4 regions of the Bacillus sp. JJ1122 genome follow, and region 3 is predicted to be linked to each of the others. Evidence: predicted binding sites of a transcription regulator. Region 3 holds the regulator's gene; each other region holds the start of a gene.
The links. Region 3 encodes LexA, which represses DNA repair genes until DNA is damaged. Its sites were predicted from a motif close to CGAACATATGTTCG; they were not measured.
Positions count from the first base shown of each region.

Region 1: pcrA (DNA helicase PcrA) is a predicted target of LexA. The motif match lies at 2,664-2,677, and genes of this name have one in related genera.
Region 2: V7201_RS19330 (YolD-like family protein) is a predicted target of LexA. The motif match lies at 5,822-5,835, and genes of this name have one in related genera.
Region 4: recA (recombinase RecA) is a predicted target of LexA. The motif match lies at 4,386-4,399, and genes of this name have one in related genera.

Region 1 covers NZ_JBALQL010000032.1:17,620-25,167, reverse strand. The annotation lists gene ligA (NAD-dependent DNA ligase LigA) at 1-343, opposite strand, end outside; gene pcrA (DNA helicase PcrA) at 425-2,647, opposite strand; gene V7201_RS18385 (heptaprenylglyceryl phosphate synthase) at 2,795-3,484, opposite strand; gene V7201_RS18380 (YerC/YecD family TrpR-related protein) at 3,797-4,114, opposite strand; gene V7201_RS18375 (DUF3048 domain-containing protein) at 4,189-5,232, opposite strand; gene V7201_RS18370 (adenine deaminase C-terminal domain-containing protein) at 5,296-7,035, opposite strand; gene V7201_RS18365 (YgaP family membrane protein) at 7,192-7,464, shown strand; gene V7201_RS18360 (EYxxD motif small membrane protein) at 7,473-7,548, shown strand, end outside.
Region 2 covers NZ_JBALQL010000036.1:38-7,585, reverse strand. The annotation lists gene V7201_RS19370 (SRPBCC family protein) at 33-473, shown strand; gene V7201_RS19365 (GNAT family N-acetyltransferase) at 581-1,072, opposite strand; gene clpP (ATP-dependent Clp endopeptidase proteolytic subunit ClpP) at 1,277-1,855, opposite strand; gene V7201_RS19355 (sigma-70 family RNA polymerase sigma factor) at 1,877-2,569, opposite strand; gene V7201_RS19350 (DMT family transporter) at 2,827-3,735, opposite strand; gene V7201_RS19345 (hypothetical protein) at 3,883-4,164, opposite strand; gene V7201_RS19340 (NUDIX hydrolase) at 4,450-4,836, opposite strand; gene V7201_RS19335 (GNAT family N-acetyltransferase) at 4,863-5,333, opposite strand; gene V7201_RS19330 (YolD-like family protein) at 5,442-5,780, opposite strand; gene V7201_RS19325 (hypothetical protein) at 5,946-6,314, opposite strand; gene V7201_RS19320 (hypothetical protein) at 6,638-7,183, shown strand; partial or broken gene V7201_RS19315 (hypothetical protein) at 7,348-7,548, opposite strand, start outside.
Region 3 covers NZ_JBALQL010000024.1:22,973-30,520, forward strand. The annotation lists gene V7201_RS14300 (VOC family protein) at 1-206, opposite strand, end outside; gene tkt (transketolase) at 527-2,536, opposite strand; gene V7201_RS14310 (DUF896 domain-containing protein) at 2,775-3,008, opposite strand; gene V7201_RS14315 (YneB family resolvase-like protein) at 3,070-3,732, opposite strand; gene yneA (cell division suppressor protein YneA) at 3,761-4,078, opposite strand; gene lexA (transcriptional repressor LexA) at 4,232-4,855, shown strand; gene V7201_RS14330 (DUF3934 family protein) at 4,977-5,123, opposite strand; gene V7201_RS14335 (hypothetical protein) at 5,354-5,575, shown strand; gene V7201_RS14340 (ATP-dependent DNA helicase) at 5,648-7,548, opposite strand, start outside.
Region 4 covers NZ_JBALQL010000001.1:190,180-197,727, forward strand. The annotation lists gene V7201_RS00960 (Na+/H+ antiporter subunit A) at 1-1,494, opposite strand, end outside; gene V7201_RS00965 (hypothetical protein) at 1,723-1,941, shown strand; gene V7201_RS00970 (YufK family protein) at 2,093-2,650, shown strand; gene recA (recombinase RecA) at 3,230-4,270, opposite strand; gene V7201_RS00980 (competence/damage-inducible protein A) at 4,536-5,786, opposite strand; gene pgsA (CDP-diacylglycerol--glycerol-3-phosphate 3-phosphatidyltransferase) at 5,812-6,390, opposite strand; gene V7201_RS00990 (helix-turn-helix domain-containing protein) at 6,548-7,432, opposite strand; gene V7201_RS00995 (DUF3388 domain-containing protein) at 7,453-7,548, opposite strand, start outside.

The DNA of each region.
Region 1 (7,548 bases), on a different contig from region 3:
TCAGCTCGCAAACATAGGCAACATTTTCGCCAACACCCTGGCGGACTCGGCGATCGAAATCACGTAGATCCTGTTCATCAAACGCGTTGCCCAGGCTTAACATTGGCGTGGCATGCTGCACTTTATTGAACATCGTTAAAACCTCGCCGCCGACACGCAGTGTTGGTGAATCAGGGGTCTGCAATTCGGGGAATTGCTCTTCAATTTCGATCAACTCTCGTAACAAGCGGTCGTATTCAGCATCAGGAACCGACGGCTGGTCGAGGACATGATATTCATAACTATATTGATTAAGCAGGTTCTGCAAATCCTTAGCTTTGTTTTCAGCGCTCTGAAAATCCATAAATCCAGCCCTTTCATAAATAGCGTTAAATTTAATGATGATTACGCTTTTTGGATTGGAGCAAATTTTACAAGCAGTCGTTTACGCCTTTTGAATCGGCGCGAATTTTGCCAGCAGTCGTTTGATTCCTGTTGGGCTTGGGAACGCGATATCTAGCTCCATTCCTTCGCCGGATCCTTTTACGCTGACAACTGTGCCTGTTCCCCACTTGCCGTGCTGCGCTTTGTCTCCAACCTTCCATCCGATTTCCCCGCCGCCGCTTGAGGCTGCAACTGGACGGGCAACTGCACCACGCTGTGGGATTGCCGGTCTTGCTGCTGGTCTGCCGCCGCTTACTGGTGTAGATCTCTTCGGTTTCGGGGCAGCATCTTCGACCAATTCAGCCGGGATTTCCTTAATGAACCTTGATTCCGGGTTCATATTTGTACGGCCAAACAAGGTACGCATCTGGGCATTCGTGATGAACAGTTCTTCTTCTGCACGTGTAATTCCGACATATGCCAGACGGCGCTCTTCCTCCATCTCCATCTCTTCCATCAAAGAACGGCTGTGCGGGAATACACCCTCTTCCAAGCCAATCAAGAAGACGACTGGAAACTCAAGACCCTTCGCGGAGTGGAGCGTCATCAGTGTGACAACATCCGTCTTCTTCTGGCCGTCATCATCGAGACGGTCAATGTCAGCGACTAGCGCCAAATCAGTCAGGAATGCGACAAGAGATTTATCTTCACTGCTTTCTTCAAAGCTGTTTGTTACGGTTAAAAATTCATCCAGGTTCTCAAGACGACTTTGAGACTCAATCGATTTTTCCGCCTTCAGCATGTCTCGGTATCCGGTCTTATCAAGAACTTCCTCTACTAGCTCCGTTACAGAAAGATATTCCTGCTGCTGTGTGTAGTTACGGATCAGATTACGGAATTCGATGGCCGCCTTTTCCGCTTTCGGGCTGAGGCCGATCATCTCAATGGTATCAAGCGCCTGGTACATCGATAGGTCATGCATCGTTGCGAAGTTGGCGATTTTATCGATTGAAGTTGAGCCGATTGCGCGCTTCGGCACATTGATGACCCTCTGCAAACTGATATCATCATCAGGATTTGAAATCAAACGAAGGTACGCAAGGACATCCTTGATTTCTTTTCTGTCATAGAACTTGATGCCGCCGACAATGTTGTAATCGATGTTTGACTTCAGGAATGATTCCTCGATTACACGGGACTGGGCATTCGTTCTGTATAAAATCGCAATATCAGAAAGCTTGCGTCCGTTCCTCAGGAGCTCCTGAATTTTACCGATGACAAACTGGGCTTCACCCTGCTCGCTGTCTGCACGATAATACATGATTTTGTTGCCTTCTGCGTTTTCCGTCCAGAGGTTCTTCGGCTTACGGTTCATATTGTTCTGGATGACCATATTAGCTGCTAAAAGAATCTTTTTTGTAGAGCGGTAGTTTTGCTCAAGTAAGATGACAGACGCATTCGGGTAATCCTTTTCGAATGATAGGATGTTTGCGATGTCAGCTCCTCGCCAGCGATAGATCGACTGGTCCGAGTCACCAACTACACATAGATTCTGGAAGCGTTGCGCAAGTAATTTTACAAGCATATATTGCGCCCTGTTCGTATCCTGGTACTCATCGACGTGAATATACTGGAACTTGCGCTGATAGTATTCAAGCACTTCCGGCACACGGATGAACAGCGTAATCGTCGACATGATCAAGTCATCAAAATCGAGCGCATTGTTTTTACGGAGCCTGCGCTGGTATTCTTCATACACATCGCTGACCTTTTGCGAGAAGTAATCACCAGCCGTTTTCGCGTATTCCTCCGGTGTAATCAGTTCGTTTTTCGCCGAGCTGATTGTTCCAAGAATCGCACGCGGATCGAATTTCTTCGGGTCCATGTTCTTGTCTTTCAGAATCGATTTAATAACTGACTGCTGGTCCGTCGAATCGAGGATCGTGAAGTTGCGGTTGAAGCCAAGACGATCGATGTCCCGGCGCAAAATACGCACGCACATGGAGTGGAACGTTGAAATCCAGATATCATCTGCAGCGCCGCCCATCATCTTATGAATCCTCTCGCGCATTTCACGCGCTGCTTTATTCGTGAACGTAATCGCTAGGATGTTATAAGGGTTTACTCCTTTTTCCACCATTAAATACGCAATCCTGTGCGTCAAAACCCTCGTCTTGCCACTGCCCGCACCAGCCATCAACAATAACGGCCCGTCCAATGTCTTGACAGCCTTCTGCTGCTCCGGGTTCAAACCATTCAATAATTTATCCGTCAAAAATTGCACATTCCTCACCACCATACAAACATTTGTTCTTATTTTATATCAAAATCTATTTCCAGACAAACACACACATTAACGCACTGCCTCACTGGGGGTCTGACCCCCACCACTTCACCGCATCACCGCACCGGGGGTCTGACCCCCATCGCTTTAACGCACTGAAGCGGCGGAAACGGTTTTTAGTGCTTCTTCGAGGTTGCTGTAGACTACATTTCCTACGACGATTACGTCTGAGTAAGCGGCCATTTCGGCTGCCTGCTGTACTGTTTCGATTCCGCCTCCGTAAAAGAGAACGGTCTTTTCGAGTGCTCCTTTTGCTGCTTTGACGATTTCGGGATCGCCATAGGTCCCGCTGTATTCTAAATAGAAGATTGGCAGGCTGAACATTTTTTCTGCCATCATCGCATAGGCTCTGACATCTTCAACGTCCATTTCTGTCTTGGCCTCGGTTAGTTTAGCAGCCTTGCATTCTGGATTCAGGATGCAATAGCCTTCCATCATAACCTCGTCCCAATCCATCAAGTCGCCGTATTCCTTCACTGCTTCGTGATGCATCCCGGTAATCCACTGCGGATTGCCGCTATTGAGTACTGTCGGGATAAAGTAAAAATCGAATCCCGGTGTGATCGAATCTATAGTAGAAACTTCTAGAATGCATGGAACCGTGTAACGGCGGACTCGGGACATTAAATCAAGGACGCCTTCAAGAGTGACACCATCGGTCCCTCCTACCATGATCGCGTCGGTTCCAGACTCGCAAATTCTATCAAGTTCTTCATCAGTTATTTCTTTATTTGGATCGAGTTTAAACACATGTCGCCACTCGCGAACATCGTACATCCTTGAATTGCCCCCATTCTATATTTCCATTCCACCATTATAGCATTTGTTCCCTCCAGACAAAAAGGAAACATCAGGTTAAAGGGGAATTTAACAGATTATCTAGGATGAGAACTTTTCGACCTTCCTTTCGTGTTCTACTCCTTACTTGAAGTCCTTTGTTCCCAACTTTTTCATTGTCCTTAACTCCAAATCGTTTTTCACTTTCTGTTCTGATATATTCCTAACTAGCAGCCTCTAACACAAACAAAAAAACCGAAGCCACACTGGACTCCGGTTCCTGTAATCGTTTAGTTTTTCAAACCCCAGATACTAAGCCTGTTCCTTGGCAGCATTCTCTTCTTCCTTCAAACGATCCAATGCCATTTCATATGCATCGTTGCCATAGTTCAAGCAGCGCTTGACCCTTGAGATTGTTGCTGTGCTTGCACCTGTATCTGTCTCGATTTTATGGTAGGTCTTGCCCTCACGGAGCATGCGGGCAACTTCAAGTCGCTGTGCCAGTGACTGGATTTCGTTCACAGTCGCCAAGTCATCGAAGAAACGATACGCTTCGTCCAGATCTTTTAGCGATAAAATCGCTTTGAAAAGTTGATCTAATTCTTTACCTCTTAATTTATCAATTTGCATATAGTCATACCCCTTATATACTCTAATTTTTATTATGACTGTTTCCGCTTAGTTTTTACTCCGCGAACATCGCCTTATTGTTCAGAGTCGAATGAGACATCGCTGATTGATGGGACGATGTTAATCCATGTTTTCCCGGGAACGAAACCAGCTTTTTCCCCATCCTTATAAGGGATAATCCTGCCAGCTTCATTTTTCCATTGTATCTCATTGACTTTGCCTTTTTGGAACAGATAACCCGTACCGCCTGATTCCAAATCAACATCCCTGCGTCCAGCTGAATCTACAATTTTGTGATCCATCTGCACGACCAGAAGATTATCAATCAGCACTGGTTCCTTCGAATCGAGATCAGCACTTTCTTCATTCCCTGAAAAACGGTGATACTTCCCGATCTCAGCATCGTATTCATAAATCAAATCGAAAGCTGGCGTCCCGTAAGATACCATGATATCCTTAGCCTCTGCACCTTCAAGCTCGTCGAATTCTTCCTTGCTTAAAAAAACTGCAGAATCCGGTGCCGCATTCATATCGTAGTTTCTTTTTTCTGCACCTTTTATCATATTCTCATAAGTGATATATGAATTGTGCGGGGCCTTGCGGAAACTTGCCCTCTTAAAAAGAGTACCGTCATACTGAATGCCGTTGATGTTGTCGATATCCCCGCGATCGAGCATTTCCTTCGCTTCAGGACTGTAGCCATGGGCCACAAAAAAGCTGTCATATCCTAAAGCCAGGTCGATAAAATACTCCCTCGCACTTCGGATGGGTCCCACCTTCTCAGGGTGTTCACTTTGGTATATTGCAACCAGCCTTGTTACTTCCCCTTCAGCTAAAACCTCATAGATGAGATCCGCTTCATTGAGACCCGACTGCGGCCTTGCTTTCGGGTGGTTATTCACCACAACCGCAATGGCTCTGCCAGCTGGCTCTTCTTTTGTGCCAATTCCCGTCAGCGGGAACTGATATGGCAGCTTTTCTGCTTCTTTGACAACGTCTTCAACTTCTTTTTCTTTATGTTGTTTCGCTGCATCTTTATCTGTCTTTGTCTCTTTACTGCTGCACCCGGCTAGAAGGATCATCAAAGCCGCTGTTACAGCGATCCATTTTTTCATCATTCTCGCCACCCCTGTGAACTCCCTGTTCTCATGGCTGTAAATGTCTTGATGCACTTTTATATTTTAACGCATTATCGTTGGAAAGAGTACCGTTTTTTTCATGACATCATAGATGCCCCGCTGCGTGATTCTGATGTATGGCAAATGCGTTGATGAGAAGAATAACAGTGAATAAATCGGGTCTGCGAATTTATACCCTTTTTCCTTCAAATACTCAAGCAGCTTCTTTTCTTCGGCCATCAATTCACCTACAGGATGACTGGACATGATGCCCTGCAGCCTTAACGGAATTTCCCGTACAGGCACCCCATTCTCGCATGCAACAATTCCGCCGCCAAGCTCCTTCATTCGGTTAAAAGCAGCCATCATATCCTGCTTATTTTTGCCGATGAGGATAATGTCACCTGTGTTGGAGAATGAACTCGCCAGTCCCTGCAAATCAGTCGCAAAGCCTTTTAAAATCGTATTGATCCGCCACTCGCCATTCCGGTCGATCAGCATGAAAAAGCACTCATCATGACTTGAAGCTAATTCATCACCTGACACATCAATTGAGATGGAATAAGGTTTTGTAATGACCGAATTCTCCATCTTAATGCCAAATGGCATCGAGAATTGCATATCATCTAACGTCAGCTCCCAATCGATTTTTAACGGCTCGAATCCTAATTCTGACCAATCCAGCTCGCTTGCCGCTTCGATTGCCTCTCCGTGACGTCTCACCCACTGGCCTTTTGCCAGCACGGAAACCGGAGCAGGTTCACGCTCATCACTTAAAAAGTTGATGTTCGCAATGCGGCCTGTCGCAATGTTGCCGTGCAAATGCTCGAAATTATAATACCGCGCCACATTGATTGTCGCCATATTGTAAGCGTCAATGACCGGAACACCTCTATCGATGGCAATCCGGATTAATTCATCCATCACGCCATTTTCGTAAAAGGCTGTTGACGCACCATCCGTTGTCATCATGAATCGGTCATAAACCGCTATATCAAGCTCGTGAATCTCATCCAGCAGCTTCGGCAAATCCGGCCGGATCGAAGAATGGCGGAGTGACACCATATAGCCCTGCATAAGCCTTCTTCTTACTTCTTCACCAGTCATCGCCTCATGGTCGCAATCCGCGCCAAACAGCATCATTTTTGCAAGCGTTTTTTCGGATGCGCCCGGGAAATGGCCTTCGATTTTCTTATGGAGGCGTTTCGTTTCCTGCATCCAGTGAAGAATCATGTCATCCCCGTTCATCAGCTTCGGCCAGCACGTCAGCTCGCCCCCCTGAAGGACATTCTCATGTTCAAGCCAGGCCCTGACATTGCTGTTTGAAAACACCTCTTCCTCATGCTGGATTTCCGTCTGTGCATCAAACCTGCACCACCAATACATCGTGACAGGGTTATTATTCAGCTCATTAATAAAAGTAAACGCTTTCTTTTTACCCAATTGCAAAGCAAGCACCATATTGTCGCTGATCATCGTGGTCGTCCCAGTCTGAGATGCATAGGCAGCAAAAGAATGGGGATTATAAAGTTGAAACGGATGAGCGTGCGGTTCAATATAACCCGGCACAAGCTTCATTCCGCTGCAATCAACTGTTTCGCACTGTTTCGTATTCTCAGGCAGATTTTCACCAACATATACAATCCGGTCCTTGTAAATCCAAATGTTCGCAGTCATCCATTTGCGGAAAGTCTGGTTCAAATAAGTCGCATTCTTCAGCAAGATCGTCGGTGAAAGGGAGCCGTCCAAAACAGCAGCATGGTCGCGCAATTGTTTGTTTTTCCATCGATAACGTTGTTCCATACCTTGTTCCCCTTTTCTCTATATATAAAAAAATCGTTTAATCCCAATAAAAGAAAGCCCTTTCATTATTGGTTTCTATGGTAACATATTTCGTTGTTTAACGCACTAAAGAATTTCAAATTAATTGTAAAAACTTCGTAAAGGAGCGATGAAAAAATGAATGTACGCCCGAACATTGGAATCATTAACGCACTGGTCAGAATCACGATGGGATTGACAATCCTCGCCTGGTCCACTTCAAAAATGGTGAAACGTCCATGGAAAGACTCGTATATCTTCATGGCGATGCTTGGAGCAATGAAAGTCGGCGAAGGAATCGTCCGCTACTGCCCGCTCACTGCCGCCTACGAAAAGGGCCAGGATATGATGGAGGAAAACAACGCCGAAACAGGCGATGGCGAAGGATGGATTCCTTATAATCCAAGCTGACACTCTGCATGGTCACTGAGAAAGACAAAAGCCCCCAAACCTGGGGGCTCCATAAAGGAGATGATACTATGTTTTGGGAATACG
Region 2 (7,548 bases), on a different contig from region 3:
ATGTTAAATATTTAGAAGGAGTGAAAATAATTATGGATACTCAAATTACTACAAAAATGAAAATTTCAAAGCCCGCTCATGAGGTATATGAAGCATTTGTAAACCCTGTAAAGATGGCTAATTTCTGGTTTTCATCCGGAACAGGAAGAATGGAACCAGGAAAGACGATAATCTGGAGGTATGATGAATACAATGCAGAAGGTTCCGTCCATGTGTTGGAGGTCGAAGAAAATAAGAAAATCGTGTTTTCATGGGGAGCAGAAAATCAAGAAACAATTGTTACAATCACACTGAAAGAGATGGACGATACGAGTACCATTGTTGAAGTGATCGAATCTGGTTTGATAGCAGATGATCCTGAAATAGTAAATAAAATGATCCAGCAAAAAGAAGGTTGGGTCTATATGCTAACTTGTTTAAAAGGATATTTGGAAAATGGCATGAGTAATTTAAGAGCATCATTGGTGCATTAAGAAGGAAAATGACTAGGGTATTACTTCTTGGCAATACAAAGAGAAAATAATACCCTTTTTGTGACACCTTTTTGCGTTACGATAACAAATCAAAATCAATTGACTTTCTAAATAAATGTTTCATAGGATACTGCATATTCCTTAAAACCATTTCTCGCGTATAATTTTTTCGCATGATCATTCCATGAATAGGCATGTAATTTAATTCTATTAATCCCTTTATCTTTCATCCAATTTACCGTCTCGTCTAATAGTCTTTGTCCCAGACCATGTCCTCTAGCGGCATCCTCCAAAAATAGTTCATCAAAAAGACCCATCCTGCCTGTTCCATTATCTGCTGCTTCATTTTCTTCAAAAATTCTGCCTAAGGCATATCCAACGGGTGTTCCTTCTAATTCTGCAATTAAGATTAGCGTATCGTCATTTCTACTATTAAATGTTTCATATGCATTCTGTTTTATTGTATTAATAACGCTTTCATAATTATCGTATGTACATTCGTTTGAATGGTTATTTCGATTGAAGTTGCTTAATTTAACTGCATACTCGATAAAAATATCTCTGTCACTATCTACGGCTTGCCTGATCTCTACTTTCATTCACTTTCCTCCGTTTTAAGCTAGTTCGTTACTTCTCAGGATTTTCCTATACAATGATTTCCCAAATTATGTTTTATTAAGATCTCTAGTATGACACTCATCCTGATGGCTACAATTCCATTTTAATGGATTTAGAGATTAAATGTAAAAAAATGAGCCGTTGAACAGCTCATTTTTTTACAGGGATGCTATACGACTCAGCAACTATTTCGAGATGATTTTATCAATAATCCCGTATTCAAGGGCTTCCTGTGCACTCATGAAATAATCACGGTCCGTGTCTTTCGCAATTTTTTCAATGTGCTGCCCTGTTCGATCAGAGATGATGGAGTTTATATGCTCACGAAGCTTGAGAATTCTCCGTGCCGAGATTTCGATTTCTGTGGCCTGCCCCCTAGCTCCGCCAAGCGGCTGATGAATCATGATTTCACTGTTTGGCAGGGCGTATCGCTTTCCCTTTGTACCTGCGAGCAAAAGCATCGCTCCAAATGAGGCTGCCATTCCAATGCAAATCGTACTGATATCAGGCTTGATATATTCCATCGTATCAAAGATGGCGAATCCAGCTGAAGTTGAACCTCCAGGACTGTTGATATAAATCGAAATATCCTTTTCAGGATTATCCGCTTCAAGGAATAACAGCTGAGCGATGACACTGTTCGCTACCTGATCATTAATTTCATCACCAAGCATGATGATGCGGTCTTTTAAAAGTCGAGAATAAATGTCGTAAGACCTTTCTCCCCTGTTTGACTGCTCGATAACATATGGAATTGTACCCATGATATTTCCTCCCTTTTCTGATTAGGCTGCCATTTTGAAAGAAGAGAGAGCAGAACTTGAATGCATGACCATAGCCATTTTTGGAGCAGCAAAAAGAGATGGGATTTCACGTATATTTTCTAACAGGACCTCAGGATCTTGTGCTTGAAGAGATTCGCTCAACAGGCTTGAAAGGAGCTTTTCTTCCCCTTCATCCTGTAACGAGTCCACATCACGAAGAGTTCCTTCTTTTTCAAGCCGTTTTCTCGCACGATGCAGCGATCCTTTAACTGCCATTTCAGTCATCCCCAGCAAACCTGCAATCTCCGCTGATTGAAATCGGAATGCTTCCTTAAGGATGAAAATAACTGACTGCTTAGGTGTCATTTTTTCCATTAACAGCTCAACCGTTTCTGCCGCGCTGTTCTGTTTGAAAGCAGCCTCTTGCCCTGAAAAATCTTCTGGAATCCCTGGTACCTCATGCTTCCGCTTTCTAATCGTGTCCACCCAGTGATGGTAAGCAATTTTTTTCAGCAAGGCAGAATTAATTTGGGATGATTCATAGTGCTTAATTGCCTTAATGATCGTTTCTTGAAACAGATCATCTCCATCCCAGCCATTTTGAGCCAGGAATTGACAATACTGCTGCAGGCGGGGATAAAACTGAGTTATCTCGCTGTTTCCCCTTGTCTCCTCCTGTATATCAACGGCCTCCAAACGCTTTTTGGTTTGCATTCTGTTCACTCCTTTAAACCTCTCTGATCCTTAAACGAATGAAGGGAGAGAAAAAGATACGCCCTGAAAAATTTTTTTCAAATAACAAGAAAAAGTTATAATCCTACTTCCTTTTCAAGCATTATATGAGAAAATACACAGATTTGATGTTATGTATAATTTTTACCTCATTCACATTGCTGAGCTGTTTATTAGATTGCCCGAACCACTTTACCACTCTAAAGCACTGGGGGTCTGACCCCCAGCGCGGTGGTGTGCTAAAGGACTTCTTTTTTCTTTTGTTCTTTGTCCAATGCTTCATCCTGATTTACCTTGGATTTTTTAAATGTCCAATTAACAAGGAAGATCCCTATAAAAATGAGTGTTCCTCCGGCGTAGACATACCAATTCACCACTTCATCAAGAAGCATCCAGCCTGTGAGGACACCGAAAAAAGGTGCAAGGAATAGAAATGCACTTGTCTTTCCAGGGTCTCCTTCGTTGATTAGGTAAAACCATATCGCAAATTGAACAATCGACGCCATAATGGCGAGCCATAAGATAATCGATACCGACATTAGATTAATAGACAGCTTGGGTGCTTCAATTGTTATTCCCATTATTAATAAAATGCTGCCGCCAAATAGCATCTGATAAGCCGTTAACACCCAGACATTAAATTGGCTGCCCCATTGTTTGATCAGTATCGTCGCAATCGACCAGGATACTGCTGCACCTAACCCAAGGAGCGTGCCAGAAGTCAGCTGCAGATGAAATCCCAATGTGACAAAAACGCCAATAAAGCCGATAATCGCACCTAGCCATTGCATGAATCTGTAACGTATTCCCAGAAACGCTGTACCCATAATGACAACAATCAGTGGATTGCTAAAAGTGAGAATGGAAGACTCTCCAGCGGTTATTGTTCGTAAGCTTAGAAAAATGCATCCCATTACACCAGTTGTTTGGAACATACCAATTATGAATACCTTTGCCCACTCAGTAAAATTTACTGGCAGCTGTTTTTTCCTGACCAGCACTGACATAATCAAACCAGCCAAAGTGAATCTTAAGCCGACCAGCAATAACGGGGATACATATGTTAAGCCGATTTTTCCCACGGTAAAAGAAGATCCCATAAGAAAGGTCGTTACTACAACAAGGACTCCAAAAAGTACTGGATGAATGGTCCTGTTAAAACTAGAATCTGACAATGTAAAATCCCCTCCCTAACTCGTTGTCAGTATCTCTCTATATTCTTCTTTTTGCAAAAGATATCCTTTATTAGGGAGAGATTCGGAAGCTAGATCATTAAAGACCGTGCTCATTCCCCTTTAGAATTCTTCATTTCGAAACGCTTTTATTTGAGTCTTTAAAGAGGCATACACTCCAACTGCTGCGTTTCCGTAGAAAAACCCCATGAATATACCTGCCCAAAGATTATTTGGATGAGCAATGAAAATGGAGATGATAAATCCTATTAGATTAGCCAGCGCCGGAACTAATGGTTTACGGATATGCATTAAGATTTTAAGAAGCTGAGTCGCTAAAATGATTACTGGCACCGCTACAACTGCATCCCAAAAATTTGTATGGATAATAGGAAATGCTTCCATTATTGCACCTCAACCTTGTTGTTATTTTACTAAGTGATGAGCCTTGAAGCACCATGATCTCTTATTGCATCGCTTCACTTATTTTATTATGTGCTTTTCTATGAAAAATCTTCTCTATTCATAAAAAAAGACATTCCCAAAAAGGAAATGCCTTTTAAAAAACATATGGATATTACATTAACCACTTAGAAGTATTCCAAACTGAAGAGGAAAAATGCAGGAAGCACGAGCCACGAATGAAATCCCGTACTACATGTTCCATCCATGAACACTATAATTCTAACTTTAATCGATCGCTTCCACCCGGTTTTCCTGCTCCTGGAATAGTTCCAATAATGGAATAATGAAACCATCAAATTTATCAACATCATTAAGAGATATCCATGAAACGGCAAGTAAATCGTCATTGTCTTCAATCGTTTGATCGTAGCCAAGTTCCCCGCCGATAATTTCCGCTATAAAGGTATATTTGAATTCATCTTTATTAAGGAGCCTTATTACAACAGCATCATAGCCCGTTTCCTCTTTTACCTCTCGGATACATGCTTCTTCTGGAGCCTCATTCCCTTCCATACCACCACCTGGAAAATTCCAGACAATCCGTCCACTTGATACGTATTGTTTGACCATTAAAAGTTTGCTATCGCGAATTATTAGAGCCTGAGAGACCATGCTCTTCACCCACTTACCAATATTTTTTACAAGCTATTAACTTTAACAAAATAGTCCATAACCTTCTCGGTCTCTATCATTTCATCCGTTTCAACGAAGCCGAGTTTTTTATAAAATTGAATAGCACCTGCGTTTTCCGGGACTACTGAAAGACGGACCCTTTGACAATCAGGATGCTCAGAAATAATCATTTCAATGATTTTTTCCATCGCGAGCCTTCCATACCCTTTGCCCTGGTAATCTTCCCCAATCATATACCTTGGTACCCAGTGCCGATCATAGTCTTCATTTTCTGGAATATACTCAACAGCAGCCAACCCTACTACCGTATCACCATCACAAATAGCATACGGTGTGAATTTGGGATCTACATAAGCCCAGGCAATCGTAGCCAAATTCCTTGCGACAAATTTCTTTTGATCCTCAGATACTTCCAGTCTCGCACAGGCTCTGATATTATCCTGAGTAACTGGCATGATTTTAATATTTATACTCATCTCTCTAGCCCCCGTTCTTCCTTCCTAAAATAATTCGCTAAAAAGTCGATTTCCCCTTTTTCCGCACAGATTCCTTTCATATCCACTTTCAGAAATGTGCTACCTTAGTCATTCAATCACCTCAACCCCAACAATATCCGTAAACTTTATGGACATTGCTGTCCCGTCTTTGCTAACCAACCGGACCTCTTTTTTTATAGGGTCAAGATAATGGACCAATCCTTGTTCTACTTGTGTAAATCCGTCCTCCCACTTCGAAAGAACTACAGGGTATGTATACTCCATCGCGTAACAAATGCGGTTTTCCAGCTCTTCGATTTCATACTCGTCCAGTAATGGTTTAGCCTGGCGAAGTTCATCGCGAGCAAGTTCTCGCAATAATGCCCGGTGTTCAGGTGCAAAATGTGCAGGTAAAAACTTCAGCAATCCTCTGTCACGTATTCTCATATGTATCAATCCCTTCAACTGCCTTCGCTGTTATTATAACCCGAACAAACGTTCTTAAACTATTTATTTTTGGGTTATTAATTAGACAAATGAAAGAATGAATGTAAAAATTAAACAACTTTTTAATGTAAATACAAAAGACCAGCTAAATAGCCGGTCTCCAAATCAAGCAATTACCTCGTGATATTTAAAATAAGTCGATAATTTGGATTCAACATGAGATTTCCAGTCATCAAGCGGAACATCCAAGTCCTGTAACACCTTATAAGCATGAACCCATGCACTCATTTCGGCCGTTATTCGGTAAGACCAGTCATTCAACCATAAATCATAGTTAAGTTCACCATTAACAAAGTCTATTAGATGCCCGATTTCATGGGCAAAGGCATAAATATTTTCCAGAGTCGTTGATAATGGAATCGTAATGGACATGTTAGGATTAAAATTAATTTTTTTCTTAGAATCGAGAATCACCTTGCAGTTCAACTTTTCCGCCTCTTCTACTAAACGTAAAAAAGTGCCATATGTCACCATACCTTTTCCCCTTTTGCCTAATAGTTTTTCTCTCTATTATATACATTTTCATAAAAAGGTATACCGCTTTTTCTTAATTTTCTGAAAAGATGTTCTTCTGATAATGCTGCCCTCATGATCTGCGATCCACTAGAACATGATTACAATTGGAAAAAATCGCTGTAAGTGCCTGTACATGTTTTAATGTCAGGAAAAAATGACAGGAAAATTCCTGCAAATATGTCCTAAAAGTTGTATGAGTAACTTCGTGTATAAGAAGTTTTTATAACTAAGGTAATCATTGCAGATAATAATGTAAGTATGTTTTCTAGAAAGTTTAGGAGGTGGTAATCATCAAAATACTAAAATTCCCCGTTTTGTGTATTATTTATACTTTCTCAATTTCCTGCGGAGTTAAAGCTAACTACACAAGCGAAGAATTCCAAAAGTCATTTTTCAATATTGGCTACAAAGAGGTTTACGACGCATTACAAGAAAGTAATGAGCATTTCAAACGGAATATTGCTTTGCCAGTGCAAATGCCTCCCATTGAATTCACACACAGTTTTGGAAGGCTTAATGATTTGGATGGTGACACTAACGATGAGTTTGAAATTGAATACAGACATATAAATAATCCCAAAAATCACTATATGATTTGGGTTAAACCAGTAAAGCACGGTTTACCAATTAGAAAGGAGCATATTGATCAAACCTTCGAACTTAAAGATGGAACCAAAGCGAGTTATAGTACCAAAATCGCAAGAAGGTTTAATTTACTGGTATTCGAAAAGAATGGTTGGCAGTATGTTTTAAACATTAATAAAGCTATATCTGACCAAGTAACACCAGAAATTTTAGTAGAAATAGCTAACTCAGTAAATCCATAATCAGAACCACGTTAATAAGCATCGGTTTTAATGACCGATGCTTTTGTTTGCTGTTTCCAATGTTAAATTAACTGATAAATGTGTAGTTCTTGATGGTGAAAAACTAAGTTTTCCTTCCGATAATTGAACGAGCCCCTTAAAATCTTTTCGCGGTTTTTTAAAGTTTAAAAGGAATCAAAAACCGATCTCACCAGAAACCTGAACAGGAGAAACAACAGACGAAACGGAAGAATAATCAATTCCGGTATCCAGAACAGGACATCACTTACAAAATCCCATAGTCCATAGTTCTTTTCTTGCTTTTTCATCCTTCTTTTTTCCGCCCGTTTTTCGATAAACATGATGTGTTTCTCCTTATTATTAAT
Region 3 (7,548 bases):
AGCATTAAAAGGGAGTCACCAATTTTTATTTGAGCATTCATTACAAGATTTTTCATTTCAGGAGTAGTGGGTTGATTAGGACCTTCTGGCATATCACCAAAAGTAGAAAGACTAATCACTTCTGCTCCTAATGCATGCTGATAGAATTTCACTGCTTCTTGACCGTTGCCATTCGTAACTAGATAAGGGACAATTCCTGTAACCATGACAGCACCTCTTCGCTTTTTATAGAACTTATGTTCGTTTTTATTTTACTATATATTTCCTAATACAACAATAAATTATTTTGCCCTTTAAAAATAAAAATATAAAAAAACTTTTATCAATTTATTTTTATAATTTGGAACAAGATGTTGGACATAAAATTTTTAGTAAATAACATAATATCCTTATTCAATTTTTCAAACTCTTTCGTACAGCTGCAAAACCCCAAAATTATCATAAATTACCTTTTAATATGAATCAGTTAACGCAAAAAAAGAGTATAAAACCTGTTCGGTTTCATACTCTTTTTTTATTTTCATTTTTAGTGTTGTTCTAATAATGCTTTCACACGAGCTACTACATTGTTCACAGAGAAGCCATACTCTTCCATGATTTTTTCACCCGGTGCTGATGCTCCAAATGTATCGATGGCTAATACTTCACCTTCATCGCCTACATAGCGGTGCCAGCCAAGTGAAGATCCCATTTCGATTCCAAGGCGTTTCTTCACTGATTTAGGAATGACACTTTCCTTATATTCCTTAGACTGCTGCTCGAAACGATCCCATGAAGGCATGCTGACAACTGAGACATTAATGCCTTCAGAAGCAAGTGCTTCTTGAGCCTGAACAGCAAGGCCTACTTCTGAACCAGCTGCAAGAAGCATTGCATCTGCTGTTTCTTTTCCTGCAGGTGAAATTACGTATGCACCTTTTGATACGCCTTCATAAGCATTCTTAGCAGTATCTTTAATGGTAGGAAGGTTTTGGCGAGTCAACACAAGCACAGTTGGCGTTTTTGTTGATTCAACAGCTATTTTCCAAGCCGCTGCAGTTTCATTTCCATCAGCAGGACGGATCACTGACAGGTTTGGCATTGCGCGAAGACCAGCAAGTTGTTCAACTGGTTCATGTGTTGGTCCGTCTTCTCCTACTGCAATGCTGTCATGTGTGAATACATATGTCACAGGCAATCCCATTAATGCTGCAAGTCTGATTGCAGGCTTGAGGTAATCGGAGAATACGAAGAATGTTCCGCCGAATACTTTTAATCCGCCATGAAGAGCCATTCCGTTCATTGCTGCTCCCATCGCGAATTCACGCACTCCGAACCAGATGTTGCGGCCTTCGAATGAACCTGGGAAGAAATCGCTTGTTCCTTTGATCATCGTCTTGTTAGATCCAGCAAGGTCAGCAGATCCACCAACTAGATAAGGAAGGTTTTTTGCGATGCCGTTAAGAGCTTCGCCTGAAGATGCGCGACTTGCAAGACTCTTTCCGTCTTCATACACCGGAATGTCCTTATCCCAACCTTCTACAAGCTCAGCATTCATTGCTTTTTCCAGCTGTGCACCAAGTTCAGGGTATTCACTCTTGTATTTAGCGAAAAGTTCATTCCATTCCTGCTCAGTTTGTTCACCCTTATCAGCAATTTGCTGTTTAAAGTGGTCATACACTTCGCTAGGGACATGGAAGTCTTCTTCGAAAGTCCATTTGTATGCTTCTTTAGTAAGCTTAAGTTCGTCAGCGCCCAGAGGTGCACCGTGAACATCAGATTTACCAGATAGGTTAGGTGAACCATAACCGATTACTGTTTTAACTTCAATTAATGTAGGACGATTCTCATCTGTCTTTGCTTCTTCCAGTGCTTTAGCGATTTCTTCAAGGTTGTTGCCATCTTCTACACGAATATACTGCCATCCATATGCTTTAAAACGGTCAGCAACACTTTCAGAGAATGACTTATTTAAATCTCCATCCAATGAAATGTCGTTCGAATCATACATAACGACCAATCTGCCTAATTTAAGGTGAGCTGCAAGAGATGCTGCTTCTGCTGATACACCTTCCATTAAGTCCCCATCGCCGCAAATGCTATATGTATAGTGGTCAACGATGTTATAGTTGTCCTTATTGTATACAGCTGCAAGGTGGCGTTCTGCCATTGCCATACCTACTGCCATAGCAACCCCTTGTCCTAGTGGACCTGTCGTTGCATCGACTCCTGCTGTGTGGCCAAACTCAGGGTGGCCTGGTGTTTTGCTGCCCCACTGACGGAATTGCTTAACGTCATCCATTGTAAGGTCATAACCTGCAAGGTGCAACAAGCTGTATAACAACATAGATCCGTGACCTGCAGATAATACAAAACGGTCACGGTTAAACCATTCAGGATTTTTAGGGTTGATGTTCATGTAACGTGTCCAAAGTGTGTATGCCATCGGAGCTGCTCCCATTGGCATGCCAGGGTGTCCGGAATTCGCCTTTTCAATTGCGTCAATCGATAAAGTACGAATTGAATCAATTGAAAGCATATCAATTTTATTAAACATTAAATACATCCTTTCTATAAGTACTGACTACAATCTTAATATTATAGCGAGAATAATTATTATACAACAAATTGTGCCTGAAGGAGACAGAAAAGGCCGTATAGTTATTTATTTTGACACAAATGCCTTAAAGTTATGTAACAGAACCCACACAGTTACACTGTTTAACATACTGTTCTTACTGCCTTTAAAAAAGAAAAAGGATACAAATAATATGTATCCCTTTGAATGACCTCTATTAATGAAGCTTATTTTTATTTTGAAATTCTTTTAACTTACCAGGAGTAACATCATTCCCAGCTGGATCAACAATGGTTACACCTTTTAATGTATTAAGCATGGAAGAACGAAAGGATTGCAGATATTCTGCACGAAGCTTCGTTTGTTCCTTTGCCTCTTCGTCAGTCAACTTTGATGCTTTTGCTTTTCGTGCCAATTCATTAATTCTGGCAATTTTATCACTAGATAGCATTGGTAAAGCTCCTTTGTAAAAAAGTTACGTTAACAGTCATGTTACTAGAAACAGGCGATTTTTACAAGGAAGGAGATTCCTCATCGATAGACTCTATGTATTCCAGGTATCTGCGATTAACAGTTGCTTTTGAAACATTGAATCCAAATCCTCTTAATGTTGCTGCAATCTCGGCAAAGGTAAGACCATTATTCCTGAGCTTGACAATCTCTTCGATTGGCATATCTTTCCGTTCTCTCCCAGAATGATCACCTTGATTTTTCAAGTTCCGCTGAGGCTTATATCCGTGCTCAATAGCCCTCTGCATCCCTCTTTTAATTTTTATATTGTGGATTTTTCTTTGATATTCTTCGACCATGCTCACAATTTGAAGCACCATCGAATCTGATTCTGAAAGCTGAAGCTCACCATTGTGCGAAATACTGTATAGCTTAATTTCTTCTTTTAATACGCAGTGTAGAATGGCGACCTTAGCATTTCCTCTGCCAAGACGGGTTTCATCCTGAATCAAAAGAGCTCCGATTGTTTTATCTTTTATAAGTTCGAGAAGTTCCAATATACCTTCTCTTTCAAGATCATATCCGCTTGCCTGTTCCTTAATGATTCTTTCTACCTCGAAGCCGCAGCTGTCAGCAAGGCGGATCAGTTCCTCCTCCTGCCTCGTCAATGAGGTTTCCTGTGTTTCTTTAGTCGTACTTACGCGGCAATAAATAATTGCTTTCATGATGTCACCTTATTTCGCTTTGCTTAATTTATCTTTCTGCTCCTGCAATCTGTGTAGGCTCTAATTGTTCAGCCATCACAGGGATGACAAGTTCATCGCCAGGATAGATTACTTCGCCTGCTATTCCATTTTTTTTCTGAACCCAGCTAACGAACTCGTTTTCTGAAAGATTATGTTCATCTGCATATGTTTCGGCAATCTCCCATAACGATTGCCCTTCTTCTATAGTAACAGTTATGTAAGCATCGTCGGTATTATTTAAATGAGCTTTCGCCACAAGCGAAAAAATCAAGCTGACAGCAAGCAGGATGATGGCATAGGAATAGTTTTCCCAAAGTTTTTTCATGTTCAGCACCTCTTAGCGAATGTATGTTCGTTTATTTGATTTTATTATAAAACGAACATTTGTTTCCTGTCAACTAAATATTCGAACTTATGTTTGTATCTCAATATAGTACATGGTATAATAAGGACAAGAAATTATACGAGGTGCGTGAATATGACGAAGTTATCGAAACGGCAACAAGACATATTTGAGTTCATTAAAGGTGAAGTCAAGAAAAAAGGATATCCACCATCCGTACGCGAAATTGGCGAAGCGGTTGGCCTTGCCTCCAGCTCCACTGTCCATGGACATTTAGCTAGACTTGAAAGCAAGGGCTTGATCAGACGCGATCCTACAAAGCCGCGTGCTATCGAAATCCTTGAAATAGAAGATGATAGCCGTATCCCTAAATATAATGTTGTCAACGTACCGGTCGTTGGTAAAGTAACTGCGGGTATGCCGATTACGGCAATCGAAAATGTTGAAGAGTACTTCCCTCTTCCTGATCGTCTAGTCCCTCATGATGAGCAAGTGTTCATGCTTGAAATCATGGGAGACAGTATGATTGAAGCCGGTATCCTTGATGGCGATTATGTCATCGTTAAGCAGCAGAAAACAGCCAATAATGGGGATATCGTTGTTGCGATGACAGAAGAAGACGAAGCAACAGTTAAGCGGTTCTTCAAGGAAAAGGATTATTTCAGGCTTCAGCCAGAAAACTCATCCATGGATCCTATTATTCTCCGGAACGTTTCAATCCTGGGCAAAGTGATCGGAGTATACCGTCATATGCATTAAAAAAAGCAAGCGGCATTCCGCTTGCTTTTTTTAATATGAATCTATTAAAATGAGGTGTTTTTCCAATAATGGCAACTTCTGATTCTCCATAAATCCTGTCAATTGCAGATTAGCCTCTTCATTATTCTTCTGTTTTATCCTGATGTTTTACACCTTTACTCTTATAAGGCTTGGCGCTTTTAGCTTTATTCGCGCTTGATTGCCATCTGTTCCATCCCTTTTTACCTGTACCTCGGCCTGTTCCGCCTTTACTCTTCGCTTTACTCATTTTTATACACTCCTTCATTCTAATTCCCGTATTTATGCTGCATGTATTTATTACTATTGTCCGCTACAACGATTTTATGTCCCAATGCCTCTTCAGGTATACTTTTTACTTAAAATATAAGGTCTCTCCCTGTGAGAGTAGCACATTTTGCGATAAAGTAGGCAGAACCCCTAGCATCTTGTCCTTGATTACATAACATATTGTATCAACAAAGGAAGGAGTTGAAACAAATGGGATGCAACCGAAATAACAACGATGTTTCTAATGTTTTTTTCCCTAACCGGGATAGGGACCGTAACCAAGTAAAAGCAACAATTGACTTTGATGATCTTTGCCGTGCAGTTCGCCGTTGTATTATCGAGGACTTAGAAGGAATTCAGGATGATCGTGATCGTGATGATCGTGACGATCGCGATCACCGCCGCCACAGAAGATGTGGATGCTTGTTTTAATTTAACTCCACCTAATTAGCTGAAAAGAATCCCGGTGATATTCTTCTTCCGGGATTCTTTTTCATTGTGATATTATTCGTGCCAGTTTACGTTCTGAACAGGAAGAACTTTTACGATTTCATTTAAATAGGCTTCCTTTTGCTCCGCTGTTAACCACAGGTGCACAATGCCAGAATCCTGGCTGCTCCTAATCAATCGGCCCATTCCCTGCCTTAAACGCAGCAGCATATATGGAAGATCTATCTCTGCAGAAGCGTTCGCTGCATGTTTCCGTTTTGCCTGGAAAACAGGATCATGAGGAGGGAACGGCAAGGATGAAATAATCACCTGCATTAATGATTCTCCTGGAACGTCCAAACCTTCCCACAGGCTATAAGAACATAGTACTGTTGTTTGCTCGCTTTGGAAGACCTTTACGGTTTCACTTATTTCTCTGTCTCCCTCAAAAAGAAGGGAAAATGGCCATTGTTGATGACCAGCCCATGTCCTAAATCGTTCCATTTCCTGAGAGGAGGAAAATAACACAAGAGATTTTCCGTTTTGGCTTAATAAGTCGGCCCCAATCTGCTCCCATTTATTCGTTTCATCTGTCTGAATATGTCCATCCATCTTCATCTGCTCTTCGTAATCAAAGGGAGACGCCACTGTAAATGAAGAAAACTGTTCAATACCAAGGCTTTTAGCAATATAACTAAAGTCCCCAGCCTGTGATAATGTAGCCGAAGAAAAAACAAAAGGAATATTTTGCGAGAAGACTTCCTTCTTCAAAATTTCTTCTACTAATCGCGGCATAATTACCAATGACGTTTGAACCTCATTCTCCTCAAGCCAGAAGATCCCTTCATCATTTTTAAGGAAAATTCCTAAACCATATGCAAAGAACTCCAAATACTCTTCCATGATTTTCAAATGGTAATCATCAATGACGAATAATTCAGCATCAAAAACGAGCTGATCCATTAAATCACTTACCTTTTTCTCAAGGGTTTCAGCAGTTTTCCTGATACTAGCAAGAAGCGGTACTTCTTTACGATTAGATCCTTCTACTGCCACTGAGTTATCAACAAGCAGATCGAACCAAGCATCGTGAAGCTCTAAAATATCTTCGATTAAATAAAGCGACTCTTCCCTAACATCCTGATGCATATATCCTGTAAGGACGGTCGTCAGCGTTTGGGAGTTAAACCGATAAGTAAGTCCTTTTTGTGCTGCAAACTCAAGCAGGTGACCCTCATCAAAAATGACTGTGCTCGCTTCAGGCAGAAGCGGCATTTGCCCTTCCCTTTTACGAGACTCTTTTGTCCAAACATGTTCCATATAAAAGTCATGTGAACAAATAATTAAATCGCCAGCATGACGGTAGTAATCACGATTTAAGGTTTGGCCGCAACGATGGCGCCATTCACAAGTGGAGCACTGTTGCAGTGGATCCCAAGCCATCATTGACCATTTTTCATTCGAAACCCATGGATATTCCTTACGATCACCGTAACGGCTGAATGAATTCATGGATATCCCTTCATCAAAAATGAAGTCAGGCAGCTGGTCATGAACATCGAGAATCTCTTTTTCATTCGTTGTATTTGAAAGATTGTCCAGCTTCTTTACACAGACGTAATTTTCTCTGGCTTTTGCCAAACGAACATCGACATTCAGGCCAAGTGCTTTCTCAAGCTTTTCAATATCTCCGCCTTCTTTAACAAGCTGTTCAATAAGTGTTTCATCTGAACATGAGATGATCGCCGGCTTTCTCATATAACGGGCATAAAGGATAGCATATATTAAATAAACGAATGTTTTGCCTGTCCCCACTCCAGCTTCAGCAAAAATAATTCCCTTATTTTTAAAAGCCTGCTCTACCTGGAAAGCCATGTAAATTTGTTCATCACGCAGTTCATAGCCTTTTTCAGGCAAAATATCATAAAAAACATCACCAATATAATCACCTAATAAATCAAAAAAGGTATCATCCT
Region 4 (7,548 bases), on a different contig from region 3:
ATGAGAAAGCACATTTGGGAAAATCCCGAAAATGATGACGAGTGAAGCAAGGATGACAGGTGAAACCAGCAATCCAATCGGCGCTTCATGCGGTTTCTTTTCCAGTTTTTCTGGCTGGTATTTTCCAGTGAATGTCTTAAATACATACATCATGCTGTACAGGAATGTGAACACACTTGCGGCCCAGGCGATAATTGGGAAAAGGATTCCCCATGTATCAAGGCTGAATATGTCCATTTTCGCAACCCGAAGCATCCCGGTGAAAAACATCTCTTTACTCAAGAAGCCATTGAAAGGCGGAATACCTGCCATTGAAAATGTCCCAATGATTGCGAGAGTGAACGTAATTGGCATGAAATTCATCAAGCCGCCAAGCTTGCGGATATCCCTTGTCCCAGTTTCATGGTCGATGATTCCCGTAACCATGAACAGACTGCCCTTGAATGTGGCATGATTGATTAAATGGAATATAGCTGCTGTGACAGCGACGATATAATATCCATCCTTGATCGTGCCATAGTGAAGGGCGGCGGCGCCAACACCAAGCAATGACATGATCATGCCAAGCTGGCTGACTGTTGAAAAGGCAAGGATTGCTTTTAAATCCGTTTGCTTTACCGCTGAAAAAGAACCCCAGAATAAAGTAAGCACTCCAATACCAGCTACGAGCCACACCCATACGCCAGAATGGGCAAATACAGGTGTCATCCTGGCGACAAGATAAATTCCCGCCTTAACCATCGTCGCAGAGTGTAAATACGCACTGACTGGGGTAGGCGCTTCCATCGCATCAGGCAGCCAGATGTGAAATGGGAACTGGGCAGACTTTGTGAATGCCCCTAAAAGGAACAAAATTAAGGTTGCTGTGAACAAAGGATGATTAATAACTTGATTAGACATTGCAATGGTTTCGGAGATGCTGAAAGTGCCAGTGATGATATAGAGCATCAAGATGCCCCCCAGCATTGACAAGCCGCCGAAAACGGTGATCAGCATTGATTTTTGCGCGCCATATCTCGAACCTTCTTTATGGTTCCAGTATCCAATTAAAAGGAAGGAAGAAAAGCTCGTCAATTCCCAGAATGTATATAGGACAATAAGGTTATCCGATAAAACAACGCCGAGCATGGCTCCCATGAATAAAAGCAAATATATGTAGAATGTATTCAGCTTTTCTTTTTCAGGTGAAAGGTAGTAGATCGAATATAAGACGACCAGTGCTCCAATCCCCGTGATTAGCAGCGCAAAAAGTAATCCTAATCCATCAATCTTAAGGGCGAAATCAACCCCCAGCGAGGAAATCCAAGGAAAGGATTCAATTACTGCATCCCCATTTCTTGTCACGCTTATAAATTGAAGGAAATATACAAAAAGCACGGCGGGCAGCGGCAAAAGGAACCACCCTGTATGTATGGTACGGAAGTGCTTATGTAAAAATGGAATTAATAGCGCTAATAAAAGCGGTGATAAAACTGCAAGGTGAAGTAATGACAAAAGATAATACCTCCTTATAATTCCAAATTTAATTATTCGATCCAATCGTTAACATTATATATTTTGCCAATTTTACCAGGTTCATGCTCCCGAAGATCCGATGTAAAAATTATATCGTAAAAATGAGGGAGATGCATGCCATGGCCCTTAATAATCAAGGACTCGCCAAAATTGCTGTATAAAAATGCAAAACTGTTTGCATACTAACAGGGAATAGGGGGGATAACCATGGCCCGGAAACTTGTTATATGCGTTGGGATATTCCTTAGTTTGTTTACGGGATTCTTCATCCTGGATAACCGGGAAGACAAGGAGTTGTCAAAACAAGGAACTGGTGCAGAATCTGGTGTACTGCGGATTCAGCAAACAGATATGGACGAGGTTGAAACAGCAAAAACATATGTACCATTTGGGTCGAGGGAATACGTCAGGATTTTACCTAAGTAGCCTTCAACCTTTTAATACGGATGAAGATGAATAAAGTTTCAAATCTTTTAAGTTCCTTGAGTAAGGGGCTTTTTCTTTTTGTTGCCGGAAGCATACTTTTCTTTCATAATATCCAAGTAGGAATAAGAAAGAATTGAGTGAAGAGGCTATCATGAAAAATCCGTATTTAACAAGCTATTTTCCGCTGCTCGCCATTGTTTTGTTCAGTTTGTCGCTCTCGGTCCGCACAGAAATGGAGCTAGTGGCACTCCTGAAAAACGCCGGGATTTATGAAGGCATGCTGGAGTTTTTTTCGGAAACAGGAATCAAACTTTCTCTTCTGGCACTGCTGATGGTCATGTACTTCATGGTTTTTGCAGCCATGAAGCTGATTGCCGATACGATCAATGAGGTAAGCCTGCTATTTTTTTCAAAGGATCATGAAGGTGAGAGCCTTAAAATGATACGCAGTGGTGCAACCGTCTATTTTGGAGCTGGGGTGGTTTCCCTTTTCAGCATTTACAGCTTCATAGGAATCGGCGTTATTTTTGCAGCGGCAACATTGATCTACTTTATTTATTTTGTCTATAAAATAAGCCCTAATTTATCTATCACCGGGGTCATAGGGACCGTTTTCTTCCAGGTCATCCTTTGGAGTACCATGCTGCTTGGTATCATTTATCTCGCGGTAAAAGTGTATAACAGCATAATGGCAAGTTTGCCTATTTAGTGAGCTGATTCGACTATAGAATCAGTTTTTTTATCATAAGAGGCCCTAAAACTGAACGGTGTCAGAAGAATAACCGGAAAAATTCCGTTTAAATTGGGAAACACCCATTTTTCCTTAAAAATAAGCGGAGTTTTTTCGCTTATATGATCCAAATGTCTGGATACTGGCTTATTTAGAGCCGATAACCGGAATTCTTCCGTTTATCTTTGCTTCGTAAGCTTCCTCATGTACATTAGCCGGAAATACTCCGCCTATTCATTCTCATACCTATACGAACATCATCAATGAATCATTACAAAGTCAAAGGTTTTCTAATAAAAAGGCTCTGTGAAACAAGGCTGTTGATTTTCATTCCAGGCGTTTTGCGTTCCGCGGGGCTGGCGCTGAGCCCGCAGTATACTGATTTGCTTCCCCGAATCTGCCCACGCACAATTGAAATGCATTAGCATTTTCGCTGGAGGCAATCGCCTTCCAGTCCAATCAACAGTCTTTAAAACTAGCTTTAATAGAGCCTAAAAAACAAACCAAACAAGGCCTCCTGGTTACAGGAGACCTTGTTTTAATATTTAAGCTAGATTTTTAATCCAGTTCAAGTTCTTCCTGGTCTTCTTCACTTTCAGTTACGGTAAATTCTCCATCAAGGCCATAGTGATTCCGAATCTTCTGCTGGATTTCAAGGCGGATGGATGGGTTCTCTTTAAGGAAAATCTTCGCGTTTTCTCTTCCTTGTCCAAGACGTTCTTCATTATAAGAATACCATGAACCGCTCTTTTGAACGATATCGAGTTCAGAGCCGATATCGATGATCTCGCCCTCTTTAGAGATTCCTTCGCCGTACATGATATCAACTTCAGCTGTACGGAACGGAGGAGCAACCTTGTTCTTAACAACTTTAATCTTTGTTTTGTTACCTACCATATCATTGCCCTGCTTCAATGTTTCAGCACGACGAACTTCCAGACGTACACTTGAATAGAACTTCAATGCGCGTCCACCAGGTGTTGTTTCAGGGTTACCGAACATTACACCGACTTTTTCACGAATCTGGTTAATGAAAATGGCAAGAGTCTTAGATTTATTGATAGCACCAGACAGCTTACGCAAAGCCTGAGACATCAAACGAGCTTGAAGACCTACGTGGGAATCACCCATTTCCCCTTCAATTTCAGCCTTTGGTACAAGTGCAGCAACAGAGTCAATAACGATAATATCAATTGCTCCGCTTCGAACAAGTGCTTCAGCAATTTCCAAAGCCTGTTCACCCGTATCTGGCTGTGAAAGAAGAAGTTCATCAATATTTACACCAAGCTTTTGAGCATATACAGGATCAAGAGCATGTTCTGCATCGATAAACGCAGCTTGCCCGCCGTTAGCCTGTACTTCTGCAATAGCATGAAGCGCAACTGTTGTTTTACCTGAACTTTCTGGTCCGTATATTTCGATAACACGTCCGCGAGGATATCCGCCTATTCCTAAAGCAACATCCAATGCGAGCGAGCCACTTGGAGAAGTTGAAATCTTAGTGTCAGTCTTCTCTCCCAATTTCATAACTGAGCCTTTACCAAATTGTTTCTCAATTTGCTTTAACGCCATATCTAATGCAGCTTGACGATCACTCACTCAATTTTCCTCCTTTTATATAAAAAACGAACTGGCATTCTGCCTGCCCGCAAATCTCTTATTTAATTCCTACTATTACTATACCTTTTTCATAGCAGTTTGTCCATCAAAAAGTCGAACATTTATTCGTTTTTTTTCATCAGCATCAATTAGGCAAAACTGATTTTCTATATCCTTTTTTACTAATTTTCAAATTGCCAATCCACTGAAAACACCATTTCCAAAAAGAATCTGTCTATTTCACGCTAACAAAAAAACACGGAGCTCATCGCTTCCGTGTTCCTGCCAATCTATTAAGCAATAAAAAACAGCCATACTTTACTGCACGCGTTCTGATTGCTTTCCTGGATCCGCCAAGCTGAAGTTTTTCGGCATGTGCTGGCTGGCCCTTTATCGATATCCCAATATATACAGTTCCTGCAGGGCGGCCTTCTAATTCATCTGGACCTGCAACGCCCGTAAAACTGATTCCTATGTCTGCGTTTAGGAGTAAAGCTGCATTAACTGCAAGTTCCTTTGCACATTCGCTGCTTACGGCACCAAAAGTTTCGATGGTCTTTGGCGGGACGTTCACTAATCCGATTTTGGCCTCATTTGAGTAGCAAACGATTCCACCTTTAAAAATTCTGCTCACCCCAGGAATAGAAGTGAGTTCCTGCTGGAACATACCTCCAGTCAGACTCTCAGCTGCTGTTAAAGTCAAATCTTTTTCCTTTAGAAGCTTCGAAAGTTCAGCCATAAGTGAAGTTTCGTCATAACCATAAAAAAATTCGCCAACACGTGCCATGATATCAGCTTCAACTCTGTCAATGAGCGTCTGAGCTGTTTCAGAGGAATCATCTCTTGCAGTGAGCCTTAATGTCACTTCGCTGTCCCCGGCTAAAGGTGCAATCGTTGGATTGCTTTGGGCATCGATTAGATCCTCAATTTTAGCTTCGAGTGCCGCCTCGCCAATTCCAAAGAAACGGAGCACCCTTGACTCAATTTTTGCCTGCCTGCCAAACATGCCGGAAATCGCTTCCTGTCCATATTTAGTGAACATTGGTTCCATCTCGGATGGAGGACCAGGGAGAAGCATATATTTGTGATTCTCAGTTGTCAGAAACATTCCTGGAGCCATTCCATAATCATTATTCAAAATAATCGATCCGTCTATCACTAGTGCTTGCCTTCGGTTGTTTTCTGTCATTTCCCTGTTTGTCTTTTTAAAATAATGCTCAATTGATACCATTGCTTCCTCATCCATTACAAGCTGCTTCCCAAGCTGTGCAGCAATCGTATCTTTTGTAAGATCATCTTTGGTAGGTCCTAGACCTCCGGTGAACAGGATGAATTCGGCACGTTCTTGTGCTACTTTTACGGCTTGCTTCAGCCTCTCGGGATTATCCCCAACAACAGTATGAAAGAAAACATTTATGCCGAGGTCAGCTAGTTGCCTTGACAGAAATCTAGCATTTGTATTGACGATTTGCCCCAATAACAATTCAGATCCTACCGCAATAATTTCAGCATTCATCTCCATAATCCCCCAGTGGCTGCCATTATTTTGAGTTCTTGAAAATATCCTTATTTTTCGAAAAATAGTCCCATCCAGACCAAATTGTAAAGAACATCGCTACCCATAAAGCGATGTCTGCAAATGGAATAGAAAACGCTTCGAATATGATATTGTGCAACAGCAACGCAGAGATGGCGACAGTTTGAGCCCACATCTTTATTTTGCCAGGCATTTTAGCTGCTACAACCTCACCGCCCCCTGCGAGGAGAAGGCGAAGGCCAGTAACGGCAAACTCCCTGCTGATGATCACGATGACGATCCATGCAGCAGCATAGCCAAGTTCTACTAATACAATAAGCGCAGAAGAGACAAGCAGCTTATCTGCCAGCGGGTCCAAAAATTTCCCCAGGTTCGTGACAAGGTTGTGCTTTCTGGCTAAATAACCGTCTACCCAGTCAGTCACTGATGCAAAAATATAAATAAGTGCACCAATTAGATGGGTAACTGGCATTGTTGTACCAAGCAGAGAAATTTCTCCCCACGAAAAAGGTACAATCATCACGATTAGAAATAACGGAATAAGAAAAATCCGTGAAATCGTAATTTTATTAGGCAAGTTCATATTCTTTATCCTCCAAGATGAAAAGTAGCAAATTACAGATAACTGCATTCCACTTTAGTATGCAATATGTAGTTATAATTACTATCCATTATAATTTTAGCCCGTATAAACATAAGTCCATACGGGCGGTTCAAACTTACTTTAGGTTCAATAAGAATTATTTCACAAAATTAATGATGATTTTCTGTGTCATGTCTTCTTGCGGGGAAACAGCATACTCCAGCTTTTGGTCATTCACATAAATTTCCGTATCTGGCGCATATCCGACATTAATAATTGCTTGCGTTTCATTTGATAAATCCACTGATTTATTCTCATTCTTTCCTTTTACCAGTGTTTCCTGGAAAACAGCCTTGCCTGTCCCATTTGAAACCCCAACCCATGTCTGTCCTAATGAAACGATCTTCACAACAAATTTATCTGTATTCTTCACTTCATAAGTTGTATTGCTCCCACTGTTAGAGACCATAGTTAGTTCCTGTGCAGGCGTTTCTTCTGGTGCTGTTTCCTCATCTGCAGGCTCTTCCTCGACGTCACCAGATGAATCCCCTTCATCAGTACCGTTGCCCTCATCAGAAATTTTTTCTGATTCTTCTAACGCAGGTTTCCCTTTTTCAGTTGTTGCGGGTTCTTTCGCATCATCACCAGCATTCTGGACAATCAAATACCAGATTAATGCGATTGCACCGATTATAAATACACCAATTAAAATTTTGGGAAGTACATCCAAGATTTTAGAGGTGTCTGGTGAAAGGCTTTTCCTCGACTGAACCCGGGAAAGCTGCTCAGGGAGCTCTTCATTGTATGTATTGGGAATCTCGTTTTTATACTGCTCGAACAACGGATCTGGGTCCAGCCCTACTGCTTCGGCATACTGTTTGATAAAGGCGCGGACATAAAATTTACCTGGCATCATAGAATAATTCCCGTCTTCTATGCCAATTAGGTAGCGCTTTTGTATTTTCGTGATGGACTGCAACTCGTCCAGGCTGAGGCCCCTTGCTTCACGTGCTTCTTTTAAAATATTTCCTAACTCAGTCACGATAACACCTTCCAATACTGTTAAAAATCAAATCCTCCAAAATCAGAATCAGTAAACATGTGGTTTTTCTGTACCATATCGTAAACAATTTCTTCGTTCGGATCATTGCGAAGCTC